Regions from separate parts of the Vibrio tasmaniensis genome, predicted to be linked through region 2. Evidence: predicted binding sites of a transcription regulator. Region 2 holds the regulator's gene; each other region holds the start of a gene.

Region 1 (7,609 bases), 130 kb from region 2:
TCACGGCTGCGTTGTCTGTTCCGGCTCGTTTATATCAGTTGCCTAGCAATGCAGAACATTTGGAAGCGCTCGCTCAACAAGAAAAGGAAGGGTGTGATTTATCTCTGTTGATTCAGATCGTTCGCGGTCGCGAATATCCGCATCTAGAAATAGAGCAACAGGCACTGAATGAAGCACAAGGGCTTGCGACGCAAATGAGAGAAATATTTGAACTTCCTCAATTAGAAGTCGCGTCTCGCTATCAACGTATCGAACTGCTAAAGACCATTGTAAGTCTGCATCCTGAACTGGTGTTTGTGCGCCGACTGAAAAGGAAAGAAGCCTTTGCCAACGGAATGTTAGAGGTTGTTCTTGGACGTCAGAATCGATTTCCAGACAATGTACAAGCGATGTTGGTGCTTGATACCCACAGCTTGCCGGGAAGAGGCGTTAAGCAAACACTGACCTTAGCGACGGTCACGGCACCGATTCCTGTTGAGCTTATTATTGAAGCTGAACTAGGAGAGTGGGAGCAAGGTGAAACAATCATAAATGATGATGGCGTATTTACCGAGATGGCGTTGGTGTACGCAGGCCGTACGATCACGACCAAGCTCGTTGCAGCGGAAGGGCAACTATCGTTAAAGCCCATCGTCGATCTAGTATCGAATGGGGTTCAACTTCCCGGTTTTGCAGAAGCTCGCACTCAACAAATCAAACATTGGCAGCTGTATGTGAAACTCGGTCTCGATGAACAAACCAAATACACACCAGAAATTGAGAACATTAACTTTGAGCTATGGTTGATAGAGCAGCTTGAAGTGTTAGGCGTTACGGATGTGAGTGAGTTGGAAATGTTCGACCATGCTGATATTCCATTCGATGGTATCCCTACTTGGATCTATTCAGAGTTTTCGGAAAAATACCCGTTTTCATTGAGCCTTGCCGACTTGCAACTTGAAGTAGAATACCTGCCAGCACGCAAGCTGATTTACGTTCATTATCAATCGGGCAGTCGAAAGTTATCGCCAAAACGTTGGGAGCTACCGACATGGTCTGGGTGGCGTATTCAGTACAAAAAAGCGAGTCGGATAATTGATATTAAATAGATAGATTAGTTTTATCTCTAAAATATTAATCAAATAGGTGCACATATGTTTTTTCAGAGCTTATTTTGTTACAAGTTTGATTTTTATATGCCTTTTTAACCAATCAAAAGTTCATAAAAGACTATTCTTCTATATCCTATTGCTATAAAGAAGGAGTTGGTGGATATTGAGTATATTGTGTTGTCAAAGTGTCGGGGGACATCATGGATAAACAGACAGAGACGCGTGTAGAGTTTGATTACACAACATTTCTTGGCGCCTCATGCAGTAAAAAATGGACTTTTCTGGAAGCACTAACCACAATTGCGCCGGTATTCAGTACCGTCTGGCGAGATAGCATTAAAGAGCTCGCAAGCCCTGAAGATCGTTTATGGCAGATGGCATTGAAGTCGATGTCGACGCGTAAAAGTGATGAATCAAACATTGTTACCTTACTCAAGCTAGCCAAGCTAGAGGGGATCAATGAACTCAAAGTTGCTATGCCATATTCTCTTGAAGAAGAGCAGATCGAGTATATTGAATCGCGCAGTCATTTGGTGATTGCCGAGAATACTGGAGAAGAGTTTACTATCAAGCTGTGATCTTTCAGTATTGCTTAGAGCTTAGAGCTTAGAGCTTAGAGCTTAGAACATATAGCTTAGAAGCGAGCTCAAAGAATATTAAAAATCGTACACGTAAAAAGGGCCTCAATAATGATGAGGCCCTTTTAGTATCTGAAACTTGTGTTTAGAAGCTTTCTAGCTTTCTAGAATGAAATCAATCAATCAGTCGACTAGACCATAGTCAGCACGCAGTACATCGATGATCTCTTGCTTAGGATTCTCACTCAGTACGATTTCCGCACCTGTGATTTTCGCTGCGATATCAAGATAAGTACGCGATAGAGACATCAATGAATCCAATGGAAGTTCATTGTCACGAGCTAACGCTTCACGCTCTGGCATACGTTCTTTGTTCAAAAGAATATCAGCATCAGGGAAGTAGTTAAGCAAGAACTGGCGGAAACCTTCTTTTGAATTCTCAACGATGTTGCCGTTGTTGTATTCCTTAGTGTCCCAAATGCGAGATGAATCTGGCGTACCGACTTCATCCATGTAGATAAGCTTTTCTTTGCCTTGAGCATCGTTCACATAGCCGAACTCAAATTTCGTATCGACAAAGGTTTGATCGACTTTTGCTAGCGCTTGGCTAATTACGTTGAAGCCTTCTTTTAGAAGTTTCTCGTAATGCGCAATGTCACTTGCTTGAGTAAAGTTGAATGCTGCGAAGTTGTCTTCGATGTTGTTACGCGTGATGTTCACATCGTCAGCTTCTGGAACGCCAGGAATACCTTTCAAAATCCCTTTTGTAGAAGGCGTGATCAGTAGCTCAGGCAATTTCTTGTCTTTCTCAAGGCCTTCTGGCATCTCGATACCACAGAATTCACGTTCGCCGTTTGCGTATGCACGCCACATTGAACCTGTGATGTATTGACGACAAATCGCTTCGATCATGACTGGGCGAGCTTTTTGTACAATCCATACGAACGGGTGAGGGATATCAAGAATATGACTGTCAGCGAGGCCGTTGTCTTTAAACAATTTGAACCAGTGGTTAGAGATAGCATTCAGAGCTGCTCCCTTACCTGGAACACCTTTAAGATTACCTTCACCACGCCAGATACAATCAAACGCAGAGATACGGTCACTGATCACCATGATTGCTAAAGGCGCATCTGGTGCTACATCGTAGCCTTTCTCTTTAATTAGTCGTTGGCTATCTTCTTCAGTTAACCAGTAGACTGAGCGAACCTTGCCACTGTGGACAGGTTTATCAGTACGGATTGGTAGGTCATCATTTACGGCAAGAACTTGATCAGCAAGGCTCATTTAGACATTCCTATCTTTTATCAAACGTCATACAGAGAAGTGCGGTGTGCACATGATTAGACGGGCATTATACCCAATCTACTATTTGCTTCCAGAGGAAAAGCAAACGATTGCTAAATATATTGTTTAATTAAAAACCCCCGCCTAACTATTCGCTAAAAAATTGGCGAATTGCAGGGCAGGGGAAGGCAGTATATTTGGACTGTGCTTTGGAGCTATGCTGTAAAGTTAACTTATGTTTGTTAGCTAAAAGATTAAGCTATGTTTTTGAGTCAACATGTTATTAATCCGCATGTTATTAAGCAAGGCAGGCGGTTTAGTGAATACGCTCTGAATTAGCATCTATAAAGAAGACTTCACACTGAAAGCGCATTCCTAATGTTCTTAGGTATTGCTGACTGAACTGATCAATCGAGGAGCTCGCAACAATCGCGCTCGCATTCTTAGAGCGAATGGCTTTCTCGACGGTTTCTACTTCTGTCATTTGATTAGAGGCTTTCATGTGGATAACACGATCACAGCAAACATTATGTTGCTGCAGCTGTTTAGCTGATGGTCTTGGTGTTTGAGCCGTAAACAGTAACCACTGATGTTGATTGGACAGCAACGCCATTTTGGCAAACAACGCTTCTTCGTTTGAACTTTTTGTTTCACGAGAGACGGATGTAAATGCGCAGTGAGTTAGCGAGCTAGAGTGTTGTGCTTTAACGTGAGCTGGAATCATTTTACTGTCCTTATATACATGCTGTATGTCTATACAGTAGTTTTTGTTGCTTATAAAATCAAGCGTTTTTTGAGGGATTATTGGACGATCTTGCTTGGTTAGGGCGGTGGTTTTTATTTAAGCAATTGAAAGTATTATAAAAATTAAATTCGAATGAATTTGTTGTTTTGTCTCATAAGTTGAAGAAATGTGAGCTTTATACAGGTGTATACAGTGGTTTTTACAGAAAAGTACTGTATACACCTGTCTAGAAGATAGAAGATAGAAGATAGAAGATAGAAGATAGAAGATAGAAGATAGAAGATAGAAGATAGAAGATAGAAGATAGAAGATCTAAAACCACAGGCACAAAAAAAGCGCCTTAGGCGCTTTCTTATATTTCACGGTGTTGCTTATCTCAATGTCGCTTGGGAGATTTTTGCTCTCATTTCCATTTCACCAATATTGAACTGGCGAACATCAATGGTTGCCATATCATTGCACTCTTTACATGCATGATGACACTTACCATCTAGGTAATCGTGCTTTTTAACTAGGCTTGGCTTTTTGCACCAATCACAAACGCCTTCTACTGTGAACATATTCTCTCCTCACCTGTTTAAGTCAGGTGTATTTTCGGCGCAAATTATGACACAAGTAAGACTCATTAGTTAATAGTTTGTTACTCGTTTTTGAGAGGGGGATCGATTGCAACACTAATAAAATCGATACATTTGTGACTATGGAAATCTAGTTAGCGAATTGATTTACGTTTTTGTAACACTCTTAAGGATGGTTTTTAGCGAATTGTTCAAACGTTTCATCTCTTCGTCACATCCATAACCATCTGGGTGATAGATTTTGGATAGCTGTTTATATCGAATTTTAATGCTTTTTTGATTCGGAATTGAGCTAGGTGTATAGCCAAATAGCGCGCAGGCTACTTGTAAATTGTTCAGGCTCTTGTCACTTTTCTGTTTTTTTAACTCATGGAACATGGTGTGCAGCTGACGTTTTTGTTGCTTAATAGTGAAGTCCTTTGAGCTAAGCTGTGCTTCAAGTGTCTGCTTTTGTTGCCCCAATTCACCCGACTTTAGAGCGTGTCTTCTTTTTGATATCACCAGAGTCATGATAATGCTGATAATTGAAATCAACACGGCCAAGGCTGAGCCAATCAGATAGTCTGAATACGTTAGGTTAGAACGTGTTGCTTGATATCTAGGGGGCAAAGAAGAAGGGGATCTACTTGCTCGCTCTGGATTAGATAGCTTCTGATTCGTGCTGCTTTCAGCAATGACGTTGTCATTGAGCTTCTCAATCGAAGAGATCTGCTTGGCACGCTGCTGGTTGAATTGCGCTTCCAGAATGCGATTGTAGCCATCTTCTGCATTAGGATTGTTTTTTAAGGCCGCTTCATACCATAACTGTGCTTCATCCAATGGTTTCAGGAGTTCTTTCTCTAGTGAGGATTCGTAGAGCTTTGCGACTTCGATAGGCGCGCGTTGGTTACCTTGCAAGGCTGATTTAATAAACCATTCCAAAGCAAGCTTATTGCTTTGTTCCACATCTGCTCCTGCCAAGTACCATTCACCCAGCCTAAATTGTGCATTGGCATTGCCGTTATCCGCTGATTGTGAGTACCAATAAAATGCATCGCTGGTGCTCAAAGGGACATCATTACCTGATTCATAAGCTTGAGCTAGTTGGTATTGAGAAACTGGATCTTGAGGTTGAGATTCTATCGAGAATGCCACGTTGCTTTCTGCATGAACAAAATGTGCAGCAAAGAACTGCATCGTGGAAAATATGAGGGCAAAAAATAGAGTTCTGAGAGGTGATGATGACAGAAAGTTTGATAGGATAAACAATAGATAAGTCTCGTAAAAAAGCCCAGAGTCGATAGTTCAGTATGAATACATTTATGTTGGTTAGTCGTATTACTTTAAACAAGTAACACGACGGTAAGCAACTATATAGAGGTTAATTCAATAGATAAAGACGAGCTGGGCTTTAATCGTGCTACTTAAGTGGCAAGATTTGAATTTCTACGCGACGGTTACAAGCACGACCTTGAGAGGTGTTGTTGTCACATAGAGGGTAACGTTCACCGTTACCACGAGCAATAGCACGGCCTGCAGCAACGTCTTGAGAGATCAAGAATCCACGAACCGATTCAGCACGACGCTCAGAAAGTACTTGGTTAGAAGACTCGCTGCCTGTGCTGTCTGTGTGACCTTCGATCACTAGGCTAGTGTTTGGGTATTCAACTAAGATACGCGCAACGCCGCGAAGTGTTTTGTGGATACTGGACTCTAAAGCGTAAGAACCAGAATCGAAGCCAATGCCGTTCTCTAGGCGAAGTAGAAGTTGGTTCTCACCTACACGCTCTACTTGAACGCCTGAGTTCATGAGTTCTTCACGAAGTGCAGCTTCTTGCTGGTCAAAGTAGTAACCGATACCACCGCCAACAGCGGCGCCACCTGCAGCACCGATGAGCGCACGCTTACGACGGTCTTTAGAGTCGTCGCCCGTCGCAGCACCAGCAACGGCACCAGCAATAGCACCGATTAAAGCGCCTTGAGTTGCGGAGTTAGTTTCAGATTCGCCGGTTGTAGCGTTTTGGCGCTGTGTCGCTTGACAGCCCGTTAGAGCAACAGTGAGTGCTAGGGCTAGTGTGATTTTTTTCAACGTATTTCTCCATCATGTACTTCTGTCAAACGCATGAATTACGAAAGACAACAATAAGTCCTATTGATGGTTTTTATCAATACGCTGAAGCATTGTAAAGTGGCTCTATGATTTAGTTATCTTTTTAACTGCTTGAGCACCAGCAACTGGTCGATTTACAGACAGCTTTCGACCTTTCTTTAAACCAACTTCATAGTCTGCGGTGAGGTTTTTCATCGCTTCTCTGAGTTGTTGTTTGAAGGTCTCACGGTCAATATTTTCAAACTCTTTATCAATGTAGTTATTGATCTTGTTGTTTGACTCGTCGTCTGGGGTAATAACAGGCAGTTTTTCAAGCGCACCTTCTACCCAACCTGAAACATAAGAGTTTACGCGACGTGTTACTTCTAGTGTCCCAGTTCCCGAGCCCGCAAAACTGTTTCTGAATTGGCCAGTATGCTCATTCAGTTCGCGATAAATAATATCGAACGCAAAAGCCGCGAAGATAGCGCGGTCGGCTTCACCAATGAATTCAACACGCTTGAGGCCTTTGTGATTCAGTAACACGGCCTCTACGCCAAACTTGGTGTTAATACCACGAATAACACGCAGCAGCGTCGAGCTGATATTTGCAGGTAACAGGTGACTGGACTGAGTTTTTCCCATCTTGATAAATTCAATATCGTCCTTTTCGAGACCATATTTCAGCATCAAGTTATGCGCCATTTTTATCGCATTGGCAGCTTCATTGACGTTCGCAGAATTTCCAAGCTCAAGACACTTGGCAATTTTCTTTAGGGCTTTTTTCTTATCCATCGACAACTTAATCATTACCGCAAATTTTTAAAAGTCCAACATTTTACATGTTTTGGCGAGTAACAGCAAAGTCAAAAGTCATTTGTAGGAAGGTGGTGAACGATTGTGAGGGTAAGGATAAGGATAAGGATATAGGAAGGAAGCGGCGGCTCCCGGACAAAACAAAACGCCATCAAGAGTATTGATGGCGTTAGTGACACGATTTTTAGGAAGTGCTAGAGCTTTCGCAAACTAGATTCCAAGTTCATCGAGTAAATCGGCTGCAGAATCGTTGCCTGAACTTTGCTCTGGCTGCTTTGGTTCTTGCATTTTTTTCTGAGTCGCTTCAAGAATGCTGTCTGGACATTCGTCTTCAGCGATTTCAAATTCTTCCAATTGGATGAATTCTGTTTTGTCCATTGCAAGCTCAAGGTAGAAAATGTTGTTGTCGGCAGTCGAGAAAGTAACACGACGAGCTTGCGGGCGAT
Region 2 (7,609 bases):
GGTCAGATCACATCACGTTTACGAAGAGAAAGCTTGCAAACTCATTTTAGTCAGGTAGAAAATGTGGTCAGGTATTCACATGACTAGTGTTGGGTTTGACACTATTATCACTTAAAATTCTTCATTGCGTGATATCCTTAGTCATCGCCTTGTGATGAGGCTTAGCTCCATAAATAAATTAAGCGATAGGTATGTCTGAGAGTTTATTATTTCATAAAACATTTACTCACCCTACGAGCGATGAGTGGGTTGTGTTTGTGCATGGCGCCGGAGGCAGTTCCTCCATTTGGTTTAAGCAGATCAAAGCCTATAAACAGCATTTCAACTTGCTTCTCATTGACTTGAGAGGGCATGGTAAATCAGACAATATACTTAAAGATCTGATTTCGAACCGTTATACGTTCAAATCAGTAACGCTCGATATACTTAAAGTGTTAGATCATCTAAAAATCCGATCCGCACACTTTGTAGGCATGTCTTTGGGTACGATTATCGTTCGCAACGTGGCTGAATTGGCGGCAAGCCGAGTACGTTCTATGGTGCTTGGTGGTGCCGTTACTAAACTTAACACTCGTTCTCAAGTCTTAATCAAATTAGGAAACTTGAGTAAGCACATCATTCCTTATATGTGGTTATATAGCCTTTTTGCTTATGTTGTGATGCCGCAAAAAAGTCAGAAAGAATCACGTCACCTATTTATCCGCGAAGCTAAAAAGCTGTGCCAAAAAGAATTTAAACGCTGGTTTATTCTCACGGCTGATGTCAATCCATTGATGAAGTATTTTAAAGACAGAGAGTTGCCGATTCCGACTTTGTATTTGATGGGGGAGCGCGATTACATGTTCATCAAGCCGGTTAAAGAAATGGTCGAAGCGCACGAGTCGAGCGAGTTGGTAGAAATTGCCAACTGTGGGCATGTATGTAATGTAGAAAACCCTGAAGAATTCAATCAACAATCTATCGCTTTTATTCAAAAGCAAATTCAGTGATTCTCTAGGTCCTTGATCAGAACATACTTGAATAGAATTGAAATAAAAACGGGAAGCTAATAATAGCTTCCCGTTTTTTGTAGGAGGAGGTATCTAACCGAATGGTTTATGGTCTTTAGAGCTTCCCTATTCAGGTGAAGCAGCACCACACTGCCAACAAGAGCCAAATTGGGCTTCATTAACTTCATGACACTTTCCACAACGCCACTCTTCATAGATGATCGAATCTTGCTGTTTTTGGTAGTCATTGACGATCGTACGGGCTTTGCTAGCGAGCTCTGGCTCATATAACCATACGTAAGGGTCTGTATCCTCAGTAAATGGGATTTCCCCTTTTAAACCAAACAAACCCTCACCACGGACTTCACACGCAATATTCTCACTTTCTAACAATCCACAGATGATATGAGCTTCTGTCGGATTCGATGCACTGAAGATTTTCATTGAAATAGAACCTTATTTGGCTGCATGCATTATTTAGCTATATAAGTTATTTAGTTATATTCGCTACTCAGCGACAGGTGCTGAGCGAAATTTATTCATCAACCATTTGGCAATAATTGGGAACACACCCAGCAAGGCAAATGACAACAGTACTGAGGGAGACACGATACCCGAAAGTGAATCAATTTCTGCGAGTTGAGTTCCGGCATTCAAGAAAACGGCAGTACCCGGCAACATCCCGATTTGACTTGTAATGTAGTAACGACTCACCGACATCGGTGTTAGACCCATCAACAGATTAATAAGGAAGAATGGGAATACGGGAATTAGACGCAGAGAAAACAAGTAAAATGCGCCGTCTTTTTCAACGCCTTTATTGATGGTGGCTAGCTTGTCACCAAACTTGGTTTGGATCCAGTCACGTAACAAGTAACGGCTACTTAAGAAGGCGAGGGTTGCACCAATGGCACTCGCGAAAGACACCAGTAGTAAGCTGTTCCAGAAACCAAACAGCGCAGCCCCTAACAGCGTAACAACGGCAGCGCCAGGAATTGAGAAAGCCGTAATCATGACATACGCGACAAAGTAAATAGCGGCAGCGGCAATGAAATTGCTCTCGATGTAGTCATTTAAAACAGCTTGTTGGGCTTTTGCATTTTCAAGCGTGAGGTACTGGCCAAAATTGACGCCTAACAAGACGATGGTTATGACCAACACAACACCCAATATCATTTTCTTACTCATTGGTACTTCCTCTAAATTTTCAATGCATACCATTAGTTTTTCAATGTATACCATTAGTATAGATAGACAGGCAAAGCATAGGATAACTTTCACCAGATATAAAAAAAGCCGCAAAAATGCGGCTTAGTTATCTAGATAATTTGCACTGACAATGTTAGTTGACGCTATTGATAAGCTCTTCACGACGTTGCTGCGGTATAACAGACCAATGTGTACCATTGATCGCGCCTTCTAGTGCCCACAGCAGTTCAATACTGACAGAAGACGCATGCGATTCTTTGATGGCGTTAAATGCGTTTACAGAGCCAGATTCATATAAACGTTCTACAGAATCAATTCCTGCCTTTTTCAACATCCGCTCAGTGGCGAGTCGAAGATTAGGCAGATCTTTGAGTCGAGTTGGTTTAGCAGAAGATTGTTCAGCTTTCTCTTCTTTAGCAAAACCTAGAGACGTAGTCGCAAGCTGCAAGATTTTTTCTTGGTCTTGCCATAAGCTCTCAGGTAAAGCGAAATATTTAGTAACGACAGGGAAACCACGTTTTTTGTAGACGTAAGGTTGAAACCCTTGTTGTTCGAATTGTTGTGTTGTGCATTTGTCAGCTCGTATATGCAACTGGTCATTCACAACCAGGGCAAACATTGTGTCATCAGCAAAAAGCCCGAATCCACCAAACATTGAGCGTGACTTAATTTTTCCTAGGGGCTCAAATAATTTCATTGAGTCCTTTAGTATCGGTTTATCCATGTTATTTATCTCGGTGTATTTGAACTACGCCACCAAATAAGCAGGTCCGAGAGATTAGCAAAATGTTGCAATTAAATTGTCAATAGGCTGTAAATTACTAAAGTATTAGTAGTTACTGCATTTTGCCATCGGTAACCCCGCTACCATACCAACGAGTGGTTTAGGCCGGAAGCTTTGCGTCCCACTTTTTCAAGTGGTTTGCCCTGTGCGTGACTGGGTTATTAGAATAAAGTTTTTGTTGAATTAGGCTCACACTTCTTATTTCAAAATGTGACGTTGCTTCAATTAATGATCTTTGAATTATGCATGCAAGTGCACTTTGTTTGTTGAGAAAAAAAACGCACCTAAAGGTGCGCTTGATTAAACTAAACTCATTACATCAATTAATTTAACGTTTTAACTGTACTTCGCTCAACAATTTCAGGGTGCATTTCGAAGACGCGTTTTTCGTGGTCTTTGTCTTTTATACGCTCTAGTAGTATTTCGAATGCATTTTTACCAACACGGCGCTTAGGTTGGTGAACCGTCGTTAACGGTGGAGAGAAGTATTCAGCCAATTCTATGTTGTCGTAACCGATCACTGAGATATCTTCAGGAATACGAATTCCTTTTTCTTGCAATCGGCTCATCAAGCCTAATGCCATGGTGTCGTTAAAACAGAATACAGCAGTAGGGCGATCTTCCATCTCGATGATTTGGTCGGCAGCAATTACAGCTGTGTCACACTCAAAGTTGCCTTCAATGATCATATTATCATCACCGGCAATCTTTGCTTCATTGAGTGCGCGTTTGTAACCGGCGATGCGCTCAACACATGCTGCTTTGTCTAAGTGGCCACTTAAACATGCGATCTTGGAGTGACCGCGCTCAATAAGGTATTTGGTTGCTAGGTAGCCACCTTCTTCAGAGTTATCGATGATCTTATCAGCCTGAGAGCTTTCAGGGCCCCAGTCCATGATAACTTTAGGGATGTCTGCGTGACGGTCTAACATCTCTCTTAGTTCTTCAGTTAGGTCAGAACACATAACTAAGATGCCATCTACACGTTTCTCTGCAAGCATGCGAATGTAGTCACGTTGCTTTTCGTAGATACCGCCCGTATTACACAAAATCAAAGTGTAACCTTGACGGTAGCAGTAGCTCTCAACACCATCAATAACTTCAGAGAAGAACAGATTGGTTGATTGAGTCACTAACATACCGATAGTGCGTGTTGTATTGCACTTCAGACTACGAGCAACGGCACTTGGCGCATAGTTAAGTTCGTCTACGGCTTTATTAACTTTTTCTTGAGTCGCTTCAGCAACAAAGCGAGTTTTGTTGATTACGTGAGAAACGGTTGTTGTTGATACGCCGGCTAAGCGTGCGACATCTTTTATAGTGGCCATGTTTTTATCCTAATTAGAAGCTACTTTCCCAAAGTACGGAATGAAGTAGCCGTTAAGCTACCTAACTAAGAGCTTAAATTTGTAGGGCTCTTTGGGTACTAAAGTGCTAAAAAACAAAAAACCGCTATTGAGCGGCTTGTATTAACACCAAAATGCTCTGAACTTTACTAAGTGTAGCATTTCGTGAATGTTTCATATTTTATCGTTTGCGGTCACAATTTTAGACTGACTAGAAATTACTCGCAATAAAATTCACCCAGAAATCCGGGTGAATGGTCACAATTCTATTGAATTTATTTATCGATTCGTCAAAAAAGCTTATTCGCCAGCTAGGTATTGAGTGTCCAGTTTACAGAATGCCAATAGCAGAGATGAGACTGAAGCGTAGAAACCGAATGGGTCAACGTCATGACATTTAACGTTGAACTTTGGTACCCAAGTAAGCAGTTGCTGTTCGATAAATTGTTGTTGAACTGCGAAGGATTTTTCTAGTTCTTCTTCAAGCTCGGTTTCGTTCGAACGAATGATGAGATTACCTAGAAAGTCGAGTTCGATAGCAATGTGATCAGCTGGCTCTTTTAGGTCTTGGTTAACCACTAAGTTGTGTTTAGCCATGATCTCTTCCATATCTTTTGCTGGCTTATCGTTTAAAAGGCCAGTCTTGCCGATATACATAGAAGCGTAAGGAAGTGCGCCATGTTTATCTGTTTTTAAGAACAAGTCACAGAAGTCAGCAGACAATTCTAATTGAGCATCTTCACGTGTTTGTAGACGGTTTAGTGCATCCACTAAGCTATCAATCGCCGGCTTTAGTGTTTCATTTTCGCCTAAGCCTGTAAGGAAAGAACGAATTTCAACAGAGTGGTAGTGATCAAGTTCTTCTTGAGTGAGCTCTTTAGCGAACAAGCGTGATAGCCACCAGTATATTTCTGCTCTTTGCTCGTTGAACGCTTTCGTATCTTTCATTTCTTAGATCCTGATTGAGTCTTGTGGTGTGTGTATACCGAGCATCGTCAAGTGATTTGGGTATAGGTACACCAAGGCTGAATAACAAGGTTATTTGCGAAACGCAAAGTGACTCGTTAGTAGTAATACCTATATTGAATTGCGATGGGCGACAAATAGCAAGGTTTAAGATTGTCTTGTATCAAAAAAAAATCATGTTTCTGGCTTTTATCTTCTGTAGTACTAGAATTGTTACGAGTTATGAATAGAATGGTCAATGAAACTATTAAATAAGAAAAGTGGTGTAGATGAGCTATCACGTATTAGTCGTAGAAGATGATGTGGTAACCCGCAGTAAACTGGTTGGATATTTCCAGAATGAAGGTTACACAGTGAGCGAAGCTGAAAGCGGTGCTCAAATGAGAAAAATGTTAGAAGAAAATAACGTTGACCTCATTATGTTAGACATCAACTTGCCAGGCGAAGATGGATTGATGCTAACTCGCGAATTACGCAGTCAATCAGACATTGGCATAATTTTAGTTACTGGACGCACGGATAGCATTGACAAGATCGTTGGCCTTGAAATGGGCGCTGATGATTACGTTACTAAACCTTTCGAACTTCGCGAGTTGTTGGTTCGAGTTAAAAACCTCTTGTGGCGCATTTCGGCGGCTCGTAAGACAGCAGCGGTTGCGGTAGAAGAAGCAGGAGACGAATCTGTGGTTCGTTTTGGTGAGTGGACGTTTGATATACCTCGCCGTGCATTAAGTAAGAATAACGAGCCGGTGAAATTGACCAAAGCGGAATATGAACTGTTGGTTGCGCTCTCTTCTTACCCTAACCAAGTTTTAAGTCGTGAACGTATCTTGAATATGATCAGCCATCGAGTGGACGCGCCGAATGACCGCACTATCGATGTATTAATTCGCCGTATGCGTGCAAAAATGGAGTTTGATCCTAAGAACCCACAAATTTTTGTGACGGTTCACGGTGAAGGTTACATGTTCGCTGGTGACTAACTTTCCTTTGGATACCGACTATAGTCAGTAACGATACTTGAAAGTAAAAAAAACCGAGACATCAATGATGCCTCGGTTTTTTTGTTACTGAACTTTTTAATTGTTTATCATCGGAGTACTGCTCTCGACAGGGTCATTACTTGTGTCTAGCCAATCTCGCAAGCTTTGCCAAACTAATCCCATCGTCTCATGCCAATAGCGCTCAGTCTGCTCGAGATAGATAGCCTTAGGCATATACTTATTCCATGGTTCAACAATGCCTTCTTGTGCAAGGTAGTTGGTTGGTGCTGGTAATGGTTTCATGCCCGCGGCATTGAATTCATTAAGGGCGCGAGTCATATGGCTCGCTGATGTCACGAGCACCATTTTCTTATTCTTAACGAATGCAGCGGCTTGGCGAGCTTCTTCCCACGTATCTTTCGCAGTTTCAAGCAGAATGATATCGGGTTTTGCCACGCCGAGTGCTAGCGCTACTTTAGCCATCATTTTTGCGTTGCTCACCTCAGTGCCTGCGCCATAACCAGACAAAATGAGTTTAGCTCCGGGGTAAAGACGTAAGATACGAATCCCTTCACTTAAGCGCATCAGACCGGTGCGGCTAAGTTCTGATGTTGGTGGGATTTGGTCATCAACAACGTGACCACTTCCAAGAACCATAATGTAATCGACGGTATCATCGATAGGTAAAAAAGCGGTGTGTTGCCTTTCCATTGGCATTAAAAGTTGACTAGAAACAGGCTGGAAAGCGATTAGGAAAATACCACAGAGGGCTGAAAGGGTAATTAGGCAACCTGTCTTCCTTTTTGCAGTAAACATCACTAGGGCTAAACCCAGAAAAGCGAGAATTAACATTGCTGGCAGTGGCATCAGTAACGAAGACACTACTTTTTTCAGCTCAAACATATCCGAATAGTCCGAAAAAACATCACTTAGTAGTAAAAAGAGACATCGCCTCTTTATTCCTGAAATTCCTGTGACAGAATAGCAGGCACGATAGGACATAATAACTCAAGTAGCCGTGACTGAAGACCGTAATTTCGACGATATTGCCCACAAATTTGCAAAAAACATATACGGCTCTGACAAAGGAGAGATCCGTCAGTGCATCGTATGGGAAGATTTAGAACAAGCTTTGAGCAAATTTGAACAATCCGCTTCGCCGCTGCATATACTTGATGCCGGAGGTGGGCTTGCTCAAATGTCGCAAAAAATTGCGACACTAGGGCACAACGTTTCTCTGTGCGACCTCTCTTCTGAAATGTTGAAGCTAGCGGAAGAAAGCATCGCAGAAGCAGGTTTACTCGAGCAGTATCGTTTTATCCATTCTCCGGT
Region 3 (7,609 bases), 1.2 Mb from region 2:
AAGTTAGGCGCATGCCCAATACTTCTTCGCCTTGCCATTGTCCTTTACACACCACACCGTAATCTGGAATTGAGCCAGCATCTGAGCCTGCTTCTGGGCTCGTTAGGGCAAAACAAGGGATCTCTTTACCTTCGGCTAGGCGTGGCAGGTAATGGTTTCTTTGATCTTCTGTGCCGTAGTGCTGCAATAGCTCACCAGGACCTAGTGAGTTAGGTACGCCAACCGTCGATGATAATACGCTCGAAACACCCGTTAGCTTCTGTAGAACTAAAGACTGAGCGTAGGCGGAGAATTCTAAACCGCCGTATTTTTTCTTGATGATCATGGCGAAGAATTTATGGTCTTTCAGGTACTGCCAAACTTCTGGTGGCAAATCGGCAAGTTCATGTGTCACTTGATAATCGTTGACCATCTCACACACTGTATTTACTGGGCCATCTAAAAACGCTTGTTCCGCCTCAGAAAGTTTCGGATCCGCAATGTTTTGAAGCTTCTTCCACTCAGGCTTGCCTTTGAACAGCTCTGCCTCCCACCATACTGTGCCTGCTTCTAATGCCTCTTTTTCCGTCTGAGACATGGCAGGTAAAACCTTCTTAAACAAAGAAAGTGCTTTTTGGCTAATGAGGGTTTGACGAATTGTTGGTATAGCAAAGATCGCAATGGCCAATAGATAACAAAGCCAGCCAGTGACTGCCACGCTGCCAAACAGGGTTAATGCTACCATTGCGCCAGTTAACACGATTAACGCACGGACCAGACTAACTCTATGGTAAAGACAGACGCCTAAGATGGCTGTCATGCCGAGTAGGGAGAGCAATATGTTCATGATCGATTTCCTTTTCAGAGATCACTTATTGTTATTAAGTTTAGGTAAGAGGTCTAACCAGTCAAGTGTAAACAAAATATTAAATATTTGTAAAACTGCAAAGTGAATAAAAAGTGATCTCAATAGAGTTAAAGTTCTAATTGTGAGAGGTTGGTGGTGAATATTTGGACGGATCTGCAATGAGAGGTTAGGGTCTGTTGATCTTTCGTGGTTCAATTTTGTTGGAGATAAAATCGTTTTAGGCGCGGCGAAGAGTATGTAGCCTAGTCATTCTAAGCAAATATTCTTCAACAAAGTATAAAACGATTTTAGCCAAACCCTTCGGGCAGCCTTTGTGGTTCATTTCTACTGCGTTATTGGCTTTTCATGTAGGCTAGCTACACGTCAAAGCCTCTGCCTTGTATAAATTTCCCACAAAGAGCTGCAAAAATTAGCTCGAAAGGTCAACAGACCCTAATAAAGGTGGCAATCTTTGGGCTTAAGTGTCGACACTATTTCATGTTTGTGGGTAAACTCAGTATAAAGAGGGGAAAACCCTCAATTCTCATTTCACGCACTTTAAGTTGCGTTAAAAAACATAAGAGATAAGCCAAATGTACCAAGACCTAATCAAAAGTGAATTGAACGAAGCTGCTGACGTTCTGAACAAGTTCTTGAGTGATGACCATAACATTGCTCAAATTGAAGCTGCTGCAAAAATGATTGCAGATTCATTCAAGCAAGAGGGCAAAGTGCTTTCTTGTGGTAACGGTGGTTCACACTGTGATGCAATGCATTTCGCGGAAGAGCTAACAGGCCGATACCGTGAAAATCGTCCAGGCTTTGCTGGTATTGCGATTTCAGATCCGAGTCATCTGTCTTGCGTGAGTAACGACTTTGGCTACGACCACGTATTTTCTCGTTATGTAGAAGCCGTAGGTCGTAAAGGCGATGTGTTGTTTGGTTTGTCGACTTCAGGTAACTCTGCCAACATTCTAAAAGCGATTGAAGCTGCTCAAGCGAAAGGCATGAAAACCATTGCCCTAACAGGTAAAGATGGCGGCAAAATGGCAGGTTGTGCTGATATCGAAATCCGAGTACCACACTTTGGCTACGCTGACCGCATCCAAGAGATTCACATTAAGATCATCCACATTGTGATTCAGCTTGTTGAAAAAGAAATGGAATAATAGTTTTACAGACATTTGGAGCCTAGGTTTGTGGCTCCATTGGTTTTAATAGGGAGTAGATTAAACCATGTGTGAATTGCTCGGTATGAGCGCGAATGTGCCAACTGATATTTGTTTTAGCTTTACTGGCCTTATGCAACGTGGAGGCAACACAGGTCCACATCGTGATGGTTGGGGTATTACTTTCTATGAGGGAAAGGGCTTTCGTACATTTAAAGATCCTAATCCTAGCTGTGAATCTAAGATCGCTGAGCTGGTTCAAAACTACCCAATTAAGAGCCAAGCTGTTGTCAGTCATATCCGTCAAGCCAACCGTGGTGGCGTTAATCTAGAAAATACTCACCCTTTCACTCGTGAGCTTTGGGGACGATACTGGACCTTTGCTCACAATGGTCAACTAACGGATTATGATGATCTGATTAGTGGTCGATTCAGACCGGTCGGTGAGACGGACAGCGAACTCTCTTTCTGTTGGTTGTTGAAACAACTTGAAGACCGTTTTCCTGAACCTCCTCAAGATATGGAAGGTATGTTTCGCTTTGTCGCTGAGTGCTGTGACCAGTTACGAGAGAAAGGTGTTTTCAATATGTTGCTCAGTGACGGTGAGTACGTGATGAACTATTGTACGAACCATTTATACTGGATAACAAGACGCGCTCCTTTTGGTAACGCGAGCCTGATTGATGAAGATGTTGAGATTAACTTCCAAGAAGAAACTACGCCCAACGATGTGGTAACCGTCGTCGCAACTCAGCCCCTAACAGACAATGAAGAGTGGTTTAGAATGAAGCCGGGTGAATACGCGCTGTTTCATTTTGGAGAGTTAATTGGCAACAACCACCAAGCGTTGGAAGATGTCGCTTATGCTCCGAAGAAGGTGGCAAGCCAAGCGCCTACTGAACCATTGAGCTAATCTAGTCGATACTATTATTTGTCCTGATTAAAAAAGGCCGCTTACTGTACTAATAAGTCAGTGAGCGGCCTTTTTGTTTTCTGTTTTTTAAGGCTTATTCTTCCGTGATTTACTCTGGGAGAACAACCTTATTAATTACTCTTCTGCGTAACCGTGTGTACCTAATGTTTCACCGTCTAAGACAGCCTTCCCGTTTACCATCGATAAACGATCTTCAGCAAACCATTTACAAACCATCGGGTAAATACAGTGCTCTTGAGTCAGTACTCGGCTTGCTAACATGTCAGCATCATCATCTTCAAATACCGGCACCTTAGCTTGCAAGATTACAGGGCCACCATCAAGTTCTTCGGTAACAAAGTGGACGCTTGTACCGTGCTCTTTGTCTTGTGCATCAATGGCACGCTGGTGGGTGTGTAGGCCTGGGTATTTAGGTAACAGGGAAGGGTGGATGTTGACCATTTTACCGGCATAGTGACGAACAAATTCTGAACTCAAGATACGCATGTATCCCGCAAGTACGATTAAATCGGGCTGGTAAGCATCGATCTGAATCATCAATTCATGATCGAACTCTTCACGTGAACCATAGTTTTTTGGGTTCACAGAATGTGCGTCAACACCTGCGGTTTTCGCTCGCTCTAAACCAAAAGCTTCTGCTTTATTTGAGAAGACAGCTTTAACTGAAGCATCAATCATATTGCTCTCGCAGGCGTCCAAAATTGCTTGCAAGTTACTTCCGCTTCCTGAGACTAAAACGACGATGTTTTTCTTAGAGTGACTGTTATTCATAGAATGGCTGTTTTTCATAGAGTGGGTCATGCGATTGATTAACTGAACTGTTTACAATGTACCTACATAAACCAAGGTTTTCTGTGGGCTTAATAGCAAAATGAGGACCATTAGGTCCTCATCTATTAACTAAATAAGCGAATGCATCACTTATTTGATTTCTACTTGCTCTTCACCAGCTTCAGCGTTTGCGATCTCACCGATAACCCAAGCGTTTTCGCCTTCGGCTTTCAGCAGTTCAACAGCAGCGTCTGCTTGATCTTTAGGTAGAGCAACAACTAGGCCTACACCACAGTTGAAAGTGCGGTACATTTCAAATGTCTCCACGTTACCTTTCTCTTGTAGCCAGTTGAAGATAGCAGGCCATTCCCAGCTCTTTCCGTCAATCACTGCTTTAGTGCCTTCCGGAAGTACGCGAGGGATGTTTTCCCAGAAACCACCACCTGTGATGTGCGAGATAGCATGAATGTCATGCTCAGCAATCATCTTAAGCGCTGATTTAATGTAAATCTTAGTTGGTTCTAGTAGGTGCTCACCGATAGTGCGACCTTCTAGTTCTTCACTCTTATCAGCACCAGAAACTTCTAGAACTTTACGAATTAAAGAGTAACCGTTTGAGTGTGGACCACTTGAGCCAACAGCGATAAGTGCGTCGCCTGCTGCTACTTTAGTGCCGTCAATGATGTCAGCTTTTTCTACAACACCAACACAGAAGCCAGCTACATCGTAGTCATCACCTTCGTACATACCTGGCATTTCAGCCGTTTCACCGCCGATCAGTGCACAACCAGCTTGAACACAGCCTTCAGCAATACCAGAAACAACATCTGCTGCTGTATCTACATCTAGCTTACCTGTTGCGTAGTAGTCTAGGAAGAATAGCGGCTCACCACCTTGAACGATTAAGTCGTTCACACACATTGCCACTAGGTCGATACCAATGGTGTCGTGTTTTTTCAGATCCAAAGCAAGGCGAAGTTTAGTACCAACACCATCAGTACCTGAAACAAGTACTGGCTCTTTGTATTTCGTTGGAAGTTCACATAGGGCGCCAAAGCCACCAATACCGCCCATTACTTCAGGGCGACGAGTGCGTTTAACAGCACCTTTAATACGGTCTACTAGTGCATTACCTGCGTCGATATCAACACCAGCGTCTTTGTAGCTTAGAGAAGAAGTATTACCACTCACGGGATAGTCCTCGAACTTAAGTTGGATGTGAAAACGGCGCTATTCTAACAGGGCTTGATTACCAAGAGCAAACGTTTGCGCGGTTTTTTTTATTAGAATAAAGATTCTGAAATAACCCCACAGTTCGTGTATAATCTACAGGTTTGTTTAAATATTGCCGGAGTTGGAAATGAAAGTTGTTGAAGTGAAACACCCGCTAGTAAAACATAAAATTGGCCTGATGCGTGAAGGTGACATTAGTACTAAACGTTTTCGTGAGCTAGCGACAGAAGTGGGTAGCCTTCTAACATACGAAGCGACATCAGACTTTGAAACTGAACGTGTAACTATTGATGGTTGGAACGGCCCAGTAGAAGTTGACCAAATTAAAGGTAAAAAGGTAACAGTAGTGCCAATCCTACGTGCAGGTCTAGGCATGATGGATGGTGTTTTAGAGCATATGCCAAGTGCTCGAATCAGTGTCGTGGGTATCTACCGTGACGAAGAAACATTAGAGCCTGTACCATACTTCAACAAGCTGGCATCTAACATTGATGAGCGTATTGCTCTAGTGGTTGATCCAATGTTAGCAACTGGCGGTTCTATGATTGCAACTCTTGACCTTCTAAAAGAGCAAGGCTGTAAAGTATTTAAAGTACTGGTACTTGTTGCTGCCCCTGAAGGCATCGCTGCACTAGAAAAAGCGCACCCAGATGTTGAGCTTTACACTGCTGCAATCGATGAGAAGCTAAACGACAAGGGCTACATTGTTCCTGGTCTTGGCGATGCTGGTGATAAGATCTTCGGTACTAAGTAATTCGGCTTCAGCTTAAGTGACTTTAAACAGTCCTTTAACTCGCTGAATTAACCGTATTAATAAAAAAGGAGAGCATTCGATGCTCTCCTTTTTTGATCTTGTTAGGTTGTGATTCTTTTGAATCTCCCCTTACCGATTTATTAATCGATTTGAGCTTTATCTACTACAGTGTTATCGCCTAACTCTTCTGGAAGAACTAGGTTAAGCAGAATTGCCACGATGCCGCATAAGCTTACACCTTGTAGACTAAAGTCACCGATGCCAAATGCCATGCCGCCAATACCGAAGACTAAAGTAATGCCGACAATCACAAGGTTGCGTGATTTGTGTAGGTCAACTTTGTTCTGAATTAGAGTGTTTAGGCCAACTGTTGCGATTGAACCAAACAGTAGAATCATGATGCCGCCCATCACAGGAACTGGGATCGTTTGTAATAGAGCGCCTAGCTTACCTACTAATGCTAGAACAATCGCTGTTACTGCAGCCCAAGTCATGATCACTGGATTGAATGCTTTGGTCAGCATTACAGCTCCCGTTACTTCACTGTAGGTTGTATTTGGTGGAGCACCTAACATAGAAGCAGCAATCGTTGCCACGCCGTCACCAGTAATTGTGCGGTGTAAGCCTGGCTTCTTAAGGTAGTCTTTACCGGTTACGTTCGAGATAGCAAGCATGTCGCCCACGTGCTCAACGGCTGGCGCAATTGCCACAAACACCATAAAGAAGATAGCGTTGATGTTGAACTCTGGCGCTGTGAAGTTTGGTAGTGCTAACCAAGCTGCTTGAGCGACAGGGGTAAAATCAACGACGCCGTATACCAAGCTCGTTACGTAACCTGCAACAATACCACCGAAGATCGGCAGTAGCTTAAGAAAGCCTTTCGAGAACACACTGATGACAATCGTTACCAGTAATGAAATAGAAGAAATCCATAACGCGGCGTCTGCATCAATAAGTTGAACAGCGCCATCACCCGTTTTACCTAGCGCCATATTTACCGCAACAGGTGCAAGACCTAAGCCGATCACCATGATTACAGGGCCAACTACGACTGGGGGAAGCAGTTTGTGGATAAAGGCTACACCACGTACCTTAATTAAGGCACCCATTAATACATACACAACACCTGCCGCCATAAGGCCGCCCATGGTTGCACCTACACCCCAAGTTTGAATGCCAAACATGATAGGTGCGATGAATGCAAAAGAAGACGCAAGGAAAATAGGTACTGAACGGCGTGTAATAAGTTGGAATAAAAGGGTACCGATACCTGCACCAAAGAGCGCTACGTTGGGATCAAGGCCTGTCAGCAGGGGCACCAGTACAAGTGCACCAAAAGCGACAAATAGCATTTGCGCACCTTGCAGAGCATTTTTCATGTTATGTCCTTAAAAATGGTCGTTATATGAAAAGCGAAAAATAAAATTCGCGGGATTCTATCACTTGGCAATCGGTTGCTATGTCAGATAGATCAAATTTATTTATATTAGTTATGTTTATCTCTATCAAAATAAGAAAAATTCAGTTTACAAGTGAACGATTTATCATGGTCAGGTGATATTTTGTGGTTATTAAACACAGTGGGTGCTAACGACCTTGCCCCTCAATCCATAGTTGCTTATCATCAAGGCACAAGCTTTGAATATTAGGATCAATATGCGCTACATAGCATTGTTGTTGATGGGACTATTAGCCTCTCCGAGTTATGCCCTAACTCAAGTAGATATCTTTAGTGCTGAAGTTGCGATTAACGCTGAAGACAAACAACCAGAACAAGTGGCAAGAAATACTGGCATGGAGCAGGTATTGATACGTGCGACGGGCCAAACGGATGTAGCTTCGAATGAGACGATTCAAAAGGCGATGCGTAAGAGTGCGCAGTACATGTCTCAAATGAGTTTTGGCGAAAGCAATGACCAATC
Region 4 (7,609 bases), 940 kb from region 2:
CCAATGACTATGGCGACGCGGTAAAAGGCACAGACAACGAAAACCGTCTAGGGCCAACACGTGCAATGCAATCTGGCGCGGTGACCGCGCAAACCATGAAGCAAGCCATCATCCTCAATATCGTGTTTACCATGATCGCAGGGCTGATTCTTATTTTTCACGCCTTAACCTCGATTGAAAGCATCTTATCTTTCATCGCGTTAGGCGTATTAGCCATAATGGCTGCCATCGCTTACACCGTGGGAAATAAACCTTATGGTTATATTGGCCTTGGCGACTTATCGGTATTTATCTTCTTCGGTTTGTTAGGCGTTTCAGGCACATACTTCCTACACACTGGTCATGTAGAGCCAAGCCTGTTTCTGCCTGCACTAGGCTGCGGGTTGATGGCGGTTGCGGTGCTCAATATCAACAACATGCGTGATATCGAAAACGACAGCGAATGTGGTAAGCGCACCATGGCGGTTCGCCTAGGGCAGCGCAAAGCCAAGCACTATCATTTTGCACTGCTTGGGCTCGCCCTTGCCTCTTTCGCTATTTACCTTCTGATTCAAGAAAAACCGGCCTGGATCAGCCTGCCGTTTTTACTGAGTATTATTATTGTTTATAAGCACGGTAAGGCCGTTTGGGAAACCGAAAAGCCAGCGCAGATTGCACCCATGATGCCCGTGATAGTAAAATGTTCACTGGTCACTAACCTATTGTTTGCAGGGGTTGTCGTAGCTCAAACTCTATTGAGTTAAATGAGACTAATCATTGCAAAGGGATCAAGCACCGATATACTCAAAGTAAGCTCATTGTTCAAAAGGTATACTAATGGAATACAACACTTCAGCACTGTGCGACATATATTTGGATCAAGTCGATGTCGTGGAGCCAATGTTCAGCAACTTCGGTGGACGTGCATCCTTCGCAGGACAGATCACGACATTAAAGTGTTTTGAAGACAACGCTTTAATTCGCTCCGTATTAGAGCAAGATGGTTTGGGACGTGTGTTGTTAATCGATGGTGGCGGCTCACTGCGTAAAGCGCTGATCGATGCTGAGATTGCTCTACTTGCTGAAGACAATGAGTGGGAAGGTATTGTGGTTTACGGCTGCGTTCGTGAAGTCGATGAGCTAGAAGACATGAACCTTGGTATTCAGGCTTTGGCTTCTATCCCTGTTGGTGCGATCCAAGAAGGTGTCGGCGAATTAGATGTACCTGTGAACTTTGGCAGCGTGACCTTCTTACCGGAAGATTATCTCTACGCAGACAACACTGGCATTATTCTTTCGGCAGAGCCTTTGGATGTAGAACTCGATCTGGATGTTGAAGAAGAAGAGGCCGAGTAGCTCACTCAGCTTCAAATAATAAAACAAGCCAAAGAACACAAACGAAAACGCCCGCTACTCAGTAGCGGGCGTTTTTTAAATCTGAAGAGTAGATTACTCTACGTCATCCATTTTACCAAGAAGGTTACGGATGCGATCTTGCCATGCTGAATGCTCTTCCTGCATTTGCTGAGTTTTTTGCTCTAGCTCGTGACGGCTTGCTTTAAGCTCACCAGCTTCTGTTGCTAGTGCTTGTTTCTCTTCTTTAAGCTCTTCCACTTCCATTTGAAGAAGTGCAATTGTATCTACTGCTGTTTGAATTTTTGCTTCTAGCTGCTCTAGTACTTCAAAAGACATTCTGGCCTACCTTTAAGTTATCCGTTTGATGGTGAAGGTTCACTCCACTTATTTCCCCATTCTACTCAGCAGAGCAAGGATAAACACTCAATATATTCGATATTTTGCGCCATTCGATGAAAAAAACAGCGCTTTTTACCGAATATTGACGTGAACGATTACCACCACGACGGCAAACCGATTATTTTGATGAATAATAACTGTTTTCCACTGCGAATTGATCGAGAGCAATCTCCAAAAAACAAAAAGGCAAACGTTTCCTTTGGGATATGATAAAATTCGCCGCGAAATTTCTATTCCCCCTTTGATAATTTTGGAGTCCGCATGAAACGCGATTTAGCAATGTCATTCTCTCGTGTCACAGAAGGTGCAGCACTAGCTGGTTACAAGTGGCTTGGTCGTGGCGATAAAAACGCTGCAGATGGCGCTGCTGTAGAAGTAATGCGTAGCCTACTAAACAAAACCGAAATTAGCGGTGAGATCGTTATCGGCGAAGGTGAAATCGATGATGCACCTATGCTATACATCGGCGAAAACGTAGGTGTGGGCGGCGACGCTGTCGACATAGCCGTAGACCCAATTGAAGGGACACGCATGACAGCAATGGGTCAATCAAATGCATTGGCGGTATTGGCTGCAGGCGAAAAAGGCAGCTTCCTTAAAGCGCCTGATATGTACATGGAAAAGTTGGTTGTAGGCCCTGGCGCTAAAGGCGTGATTGACCTAGAACTGCCACTAACAGAAAACCTAGAAAACATCGCTAAAGCACTAGGTAAAACACTCGATACTCTAGTAGTAACCACATTGGCTAAGCCTCGTCACGATCAAATCATCGCTGACATGCAAGCCATGGGCGTTCGTGTATTTGCTGTGCCAGACGGTGATGTTGCAGCTTCTATCTTAACATGTATGCCAGATAGCGAAGTAGACGTAATGTACTGCATCGGCGGCGCGCCTGAAGGTGTCGTTTCTGCTGCTGTCATTCGCGCACTCGACGGTGACATGCACGCTCGTCTTCTTCCTCGTCATGAAGTAAAAGGCGATACAGAAGAGAACCGCAAGCACGGTGAGCTTGAACTAGAACGTTGTGCAGAAATGGGCGTAACGGCGGGCATCGTACTGAAGATGGAAGACATGGCACGCAGCGATAATGTTGTGTTTTCAGCAACGGGTATTACTAAGGGTGACCTTCTAGAAGGCATCACTCGCACAGGCAATATCGCAACCACAGAAACACTGCTTATCCGTGGTCGCTGTCGTACGATTCGCCGCATCAAATCTATCCACTACCTAGAGCGTAAAGACCCAGAAGTAATCGGTCACATCCTGTAAACCAAAACTAGGTTCAACAAAACGCACGAAGGCTGATACCAAGTATCAGCCTTTTGTTTTATTGGCCATCAATAATCTGTGCATTTCACCGGCCTCATAGTAAATGGTTTGCTTTATAAATACCTTGCCTCATAATGGTAAAGTTCATGAGGCAGAGATAGTATGAAAACAAGCGACAAAATCTTACAGACCATTAAGCGTCAAGGCGCGGTAACCGCGAAACAACTGTCAGAAGAATTTGGCATGACGACAATGGGTGCAAGGCAACATCTGCAAAGTCTGGAAGATGACGGTACTCTTGCGTTTCATGATGTGAAAGTAAAAGTGGGTCGTCCGACTCGCCATTGGTCCTTAACTCAACAAGGCCACAGCCAATTTTCAGACCGACACGGTGAACTCACTATTCAAGTAATTGATGCTGTAGAAAATCTGTTTGGTAAAGAAGGGTTGGCTAAGGTTGCTGCCGAGCGTGAACAACACACCCTTAAGCAGTATCAATCTGCACTGTCTGGTTGTGATTCACTCATGAGTAAGCTTGAAAAACTCACCCAACTTCGTGAAGATGAAGGCTACATGGCCGAACTTCAAGAACATGATGAGCACTACATCTTAATTGAGAACCACTGCCCCATCTGCAAAGCAGCAACTCGTTGCCCTAGCCTATGCCAATCTGAGCTCAATGTTTTCACTGAGCTGCTCAAAAATGAGTGCCATGTAAGCCGCACTGAACACATTATTGCCGGCGAAAGACGCTGTACTTATACCTTAACGCCCACGCCTTTATCGTAATACCAAGCGCTAAGAGCTAGTACTAACCCACCGATTCCGTCTCAATGTTGAGAAAATGACGATAGATTAAAATTTGTACAGGTTTCTTTCTTAAGCTTAAAGTATATGAAACATGCTTAATGCTAAGGAAGGAATCATGGCACAGCCACAGCCAGATCAAAATCTGCCCCCGTTTGATGAACTGGTCCAACTCGCAAAAAGCGATCCTAAAGCATTCAATCAATTCAAACACGACATGTGCGAGCAGATGATTTGTTCGGCCTCAGAAACCATGCAAGACAGGCTGCGCGCTCAGCAAAGTCACATCGATTTGGTGGTCGGTCGCTGTAAAAACCCACATCATGTTAATGTCGTGCTCATGCAAGAGCTTCGTTGTCAGTTCTGTAAATTCCAAGATGCACTCGAAGGTCGCTGTAGTTTTGAAGAATCTAAACCGGAAAATGTAGTTCCTTTTAGGCCGAATACAGAACCTAAAATGTATTAAAAGTGCAAAAGTATTAAAAAGAAAAAAGGGAGCGCGATGCTCCCTCTTATCTATTTATTGTTAATATTTACATGGATCTTCGCCATAGTCATTACGGCCTTCTGTGCCTTTCAACAAACCACACTCAATCAAAATCCATAAACCACACACTAACGCCGCAACGGTGGCTGCCATATGGATTGGTGATACCGGCTCTGTGGTAGTCGCGGCCATTGGCGAAGCCAAACGACCTAGCACTAGCGGCACATTCAACAGTAACCAATAGTTCGACTTGTTGCGGTCGTGCCAGCGCTTAGCGGTGACCGCAAGATCTGGGATCACTAGCAACAATAGGAAGACTGGCAGCAGAATGTAAGAGTAAGCAGGGAACAACACAGAGATACCAGAAGCAAAACCAGTAATCGCTACATAGTAGAAAATATTCCAAATCCAGTAAGTCTTACGACCAATTCTCCCTTTGAAAGAGAGCAGTAAATCTTTCATCGACATCTTAAAACACTCAAAAAGTTAATACGCTACCAAAAAGTTAGCAGCAAATAGTTAGTGAATCACTTTTAGTTAGTTGATTATTTTTAGCTAGTTAATCACTTTCTGAAAGCAACTTTTATCCATATCCCGTATGTTGACCGTTAGGCTACGGATATGGCTTGCCTGTTCTTGTAAGGTTTGCATTAACAAACGCGACAATTCTCTTTTCTGTTCTTCAGTACGTCCAGAAAGTAACTCGAAGCTAATATGAACAAAATCCACATTGTCCTCTTCATCACCGACCAACCAGTTATGACAGCGCAGTGAACGAGACTTCACAGAAGGTACATCAAACAAACCACAGTTTAATGTAACTTGATGAAGGTCTTCCAGTAAACCTTGGATATTCACTCGCTCATCCACTGAATTTGAGTACTCTAGAACTAGATTCGGCATTATTACTTCCTATTGTTAACGCAATCGTTTGTCCCTTAATAGCAACTAACGATGAAAAATCCGAGAAGTTAGCTATTATTCTGTCTGCCGGATCACTGATATTTGCTCAAAATCTACTCTGACCATTGAGTAAGATCCAAGAAAGTCATGACCACAGTCATGATCTGTTGATATTATTCTGTTATATTATTTCGTAATAAAGTTTACTTTTTTACATTCGATTTATTTAAATACTTTGGAGATATTCCTATGCGTCATCCTGTAGTTATGGGTAACTGGAAACTAAACGGCAGCAAAGAAATGGTTGTTGATCTACTAAACGGTCTTAACGCTGAACTTGAAGGCGTAACAGGCGTAGACGTAGCAGTTGCTCCACCAGCACTTTTCGTTGATCTTGCTGAGCGTACGCTTACTGAAGCGGGCAGCGCTATCATTCTAGGTGCTCAAAACTCTGACCTAAACAACAGCGGTGCATTCACTGGCGACATGTCTCCAGCAATGCTTAAAGAGTTCGGCGCATCTCACATCATCATCGGTCACTCTGAGCGTCGTGAATACCACGCTGAGTCTGACGAATTCGTTGCTAAGAAATTCGCATTCCTAAAAGAGAACGGCCTAACTCCAGTTCTTTGTATCGGTGAATCTGAAGCACAAAACGAAGCAGGCGAAACTGTTGCTGTATGTGCTCGTCAACTTGACGCTGTTATCAACACTCAAGGTGTTGAAGCTCTTGAAGGCGCTATCATCGCTTACGAACCAATCTGGGCTATCGGTACTGGTAAAGCAGCTACAGCTGAAGATGCACAACGCATCCACGCTCAAATCCGTGCACACATCGCTGAGAAATCTGAAGACGTTGCTAAGAAAGTTGTTATCCAATACGGCGGTTCTGTTAAGCCAGAAAACGCAGCAGCTTACTTCGCACAACCAGACATCGACGGTGCTCTAGTTGGCGGCGCAGCACTTGACGCGAAAAGCTTCGCAGCTATCGCTAAAGCAGCAGCTGAAGCAAAAGCTTAATTTAAACTTCACCGTTTAGATTAAATGAAAGGTCAACTTAGGTTGGCCTTTTTTGTGCCTGCCGTTTGTGAAAACTCAAACGACAGGCACAAAAAAACCGCTGATAAATCAGCGGTTTTTAATATTTTTAAGCGAACGCTAAACGTGGCTTAGAACAACTCTTCTGCAACGCGGAACAACTCAGAACGGTCTGGGTTCTGCATGTTCTCGATACAGTCGATGATATCGTGGTGAACAAGAGCTTCTTTCTCGATACCAACACAACGACCACCTTGACCTTCTTGAAGAAGGTGAACCGCGTAGTTGCCCATACGAGAAGCTAATACACGGTCAAATGCAGTAGGACGACCACCACGTTGAATGTGACCAAGAACGGTTGCGCGAGTCTCACGACCTGTTGCCGTTTCAATCTCTTTAGCCAATTCGTTCGCGTCCATCATTAGCTCAGTTAGAGCAATAATTGCGTGCTTCTTGCCTTTCGCAATACCATCTTGGATATTGCTGATTAGCTGATCTTTATCTAGGCCAGTCTCAGGTGTAATGATGTACTCACAACCACCCGCGATTGCTGACATAAGCGTAAGGTCACCACAGTGACGGCCCATGATTTCAACAATAGAAATACGTTGGTGAGAAGAAGACGTATCACGTAGACGGTCGATTGAATCGATAACAGTGTTAAGCGCAGTTAGGTAACCGATAGTGTAATCAGTACCCGCGATATCATTATCGATTGTGCCAGGAAGACCGATACATGGGTAACCCATCTCAGTCAGTTTCTTAGCACCCATGTAAGAACCGTCACCACCGATAACAACAAGTGCTTCGATACCGTGCTTCTTAAGGTTCTCGATGCCTTTCTCGCGAACAGCAACGTCTTTGAACTCAGGGAAACGTGCAGAACCTAAGAAAGTACCACCACGGTTGATCACATCAGATACGCTTGAACGGTCAAGCTTCTCGATACGGTCTTCCACAAGGCCTTGGTAGCCGTCGTAAATACCGTAAACTTCAATGCCAACTGATAGCGCAGTACGAACTACACCGCGAACTGCTGCGTTCATACCTGGAGCGTCACCACCACTGGTCAAAACACCGATCTTCTTAATCATGCTCACCCTCGATTTTTGGGAATCTATTATTCAATTCTTGTTCTTGCTGATTGTATATCAACAAGATTTTAAATCTATATTTGTACGTTATGTTACATTTCCTCAACAGGAATAGCACTTAAATCACGTAAAATTATGTAACATTTCTACTTCTGTAAGAGTATTACAGTTTTACTCAATAACTTTGTTGATTCACATCAGAATCAACATTAATTGTTACTAAGGTGTTTTTTGAATCACCGAAGAGTCAGTAATTTTTACTCACTTTAGTTCAAAA

Evidence for each region. The regulator PurR, encoded in region 2, represses purine synthesis genes. The targets are predictions, from matches to a motif close to TNANGNAAACGTTTNCNTNA.
Region 1: the regulator PurR is predicted to act here: its motif matches at 3,055-3,074, upstream of OCV44_RS06110 (phosphoribosylaminoimidazolesuccinocarboxamide synthase).
Region 3: the regulator PurR is predicted to act here: its motif matches at 4,955-4,974, upstream of purM (phosphoribosylformylglycinamidine cyclo-ligase).
Region 4: the regulator PurR is predicted to act here: its motif matches at 1,917-1,936, upstream of glpX (class II fructose-bisphosphatase).

The regions. Positions count from the first base shown of each region.
Region 1 is NZ_AP025510.1:1,314,516-1,322,124, forward strand. It holds gene OCV44_RS06100 (helicase-related protein) at 1-1,088, shown strand, start outside; gene OCV44_RS06105 (hypothetical protein) at 1,292-1,669, shown strand; gene OCV44_RS06110 (phosphoribosylaminoimidazolesuccinocarboxamide synthase) at 1,853-2,956, opposite strand; gene OCV44_RS06115 (SulA-like leucine-rich domain-containing protein) at 3,273-3,680, opposite strand; gene OCV44_RS06120 (hypothetical protein) at 4,073-4,261, opposite strand; gene OCV44_RS06125 (tetratricopeptide repeat protein) at 4,427-5,527, opposite strand; gene OCV44_RS06130 (OmpA family protein) at 5,679-6,347, opposite strand; gene OCV44_RS06135 (DUF2786 domain-containing protein) at 6,453-7,142, opposite strand; partial or broken gene OCV44_RS06140 (DUF3334 family protein) at 7,374-7,609, opposite strand, start outside.
Region 2 is NZ_AP025510.1:1,183,608-1,191,216, forward strand. It holds gene OCV44_RS05530 (alpha/beta fold hydrolase) at 192-989, shown strand; gene OCV44_RS05535 (putative signal transducing protein) at 1,116-1,433, opposite strand; gene OCV44_RS05540 (TVP38/TMEM64 family protein) at 1,497-2,177, opposite strand; gene OCV44_RS05545 (TfoX/Sxy family DNA transformation protein) at 2,332-2,922, opposite strand; cyclic di-GMP riboswitch class I at 3,050-3,135, opposite strand; gene purR (HTH-type transcriptional repressor PurR) at 3,306-4,310, opposite strand; gene torD (molecular chaperone TorD) at 4,629-5,276, opposite strand; gene torR (two-component system response regulator TorR) at 5,564-6,277, shown strand; gene elyC (envelope biogenesis factor ElyC) at 6,374-7,180, opposite strand; gene cmoM (tRNA uridine 5-oxyacetic acid(34) methyltransferase CmoM) at 7,296-7,609, shown strand, end outside.
Region 3 is NZ_AP025510.1:2,390,319-2,397,927, reverse strand. It holds gene fadE (acyl-CoA dehydrogenase FadE) at 1-826, opposite strand, end outside; gene lpcA (D-sedoheptulose 7-phosphate isomerase) at 1,420-1,995, shown strand; gene OCV44_RS10760 (class II glutamine amidotransferase) at 2,063-2,908, shown strand; gene purN (phosphoribosylglycinamide formyltransferase) at 3,044-3,730, opposite strand; gene purM (phosphoribosylformylglycinamidine cyclo-ligase) at 3,851-4,891, opposite strand; gene upp (uracil phosphoribosyltransferase) at 5,061-5,687, shown strand; gene OCV44_RS10740 (uracil-xanthine permease family protein) at 5,828-7,066, opposite strand; gene OCV44_RS10735 (DUF2066 domain-containing protein) at 7,344-7,609, shown strand, end outside.
Region 4 is NZ_AP025510.1:243,495-251,103, reverse strand. It holds gene OCV44_RS01140 (1,4-dihydroxy-2-naphthoate polyprenyltransferase) at 1-743, shown strand, start outside; gene rraA (ribonuclease E activity regulator RraA) at 817-1,335, shown strand; gene zapB (cell division protein ZapB) at 1,429-1,671, opposite strand; gene glpX (class II fructose-bisphosphatase) at 1,996-3,003, shown strand; gene OCV44_RS01120 (helix-turn-helix transcriptional regulator) at 3,166-3,792, shown strand; gene OCV44_RS01115 (DUF3135 domain-containing protein) at 3,929-4,276, shown strand; gene OCV44_RS01110 (DUF805 domain-containing protein) at 4,337-4,765, opposite strand; gene OCV44_RS01105 (5-carboxymethyl-2-hydroxymuconate Delta-isomerase) at 4,853-5,200, opposite strand; gene tpiA (triose-phosphate isomerase) at 5,450-6,220, shown strand; gene pfkA (6-phosphofructokinase) at 6,370-7,332, opposite strand.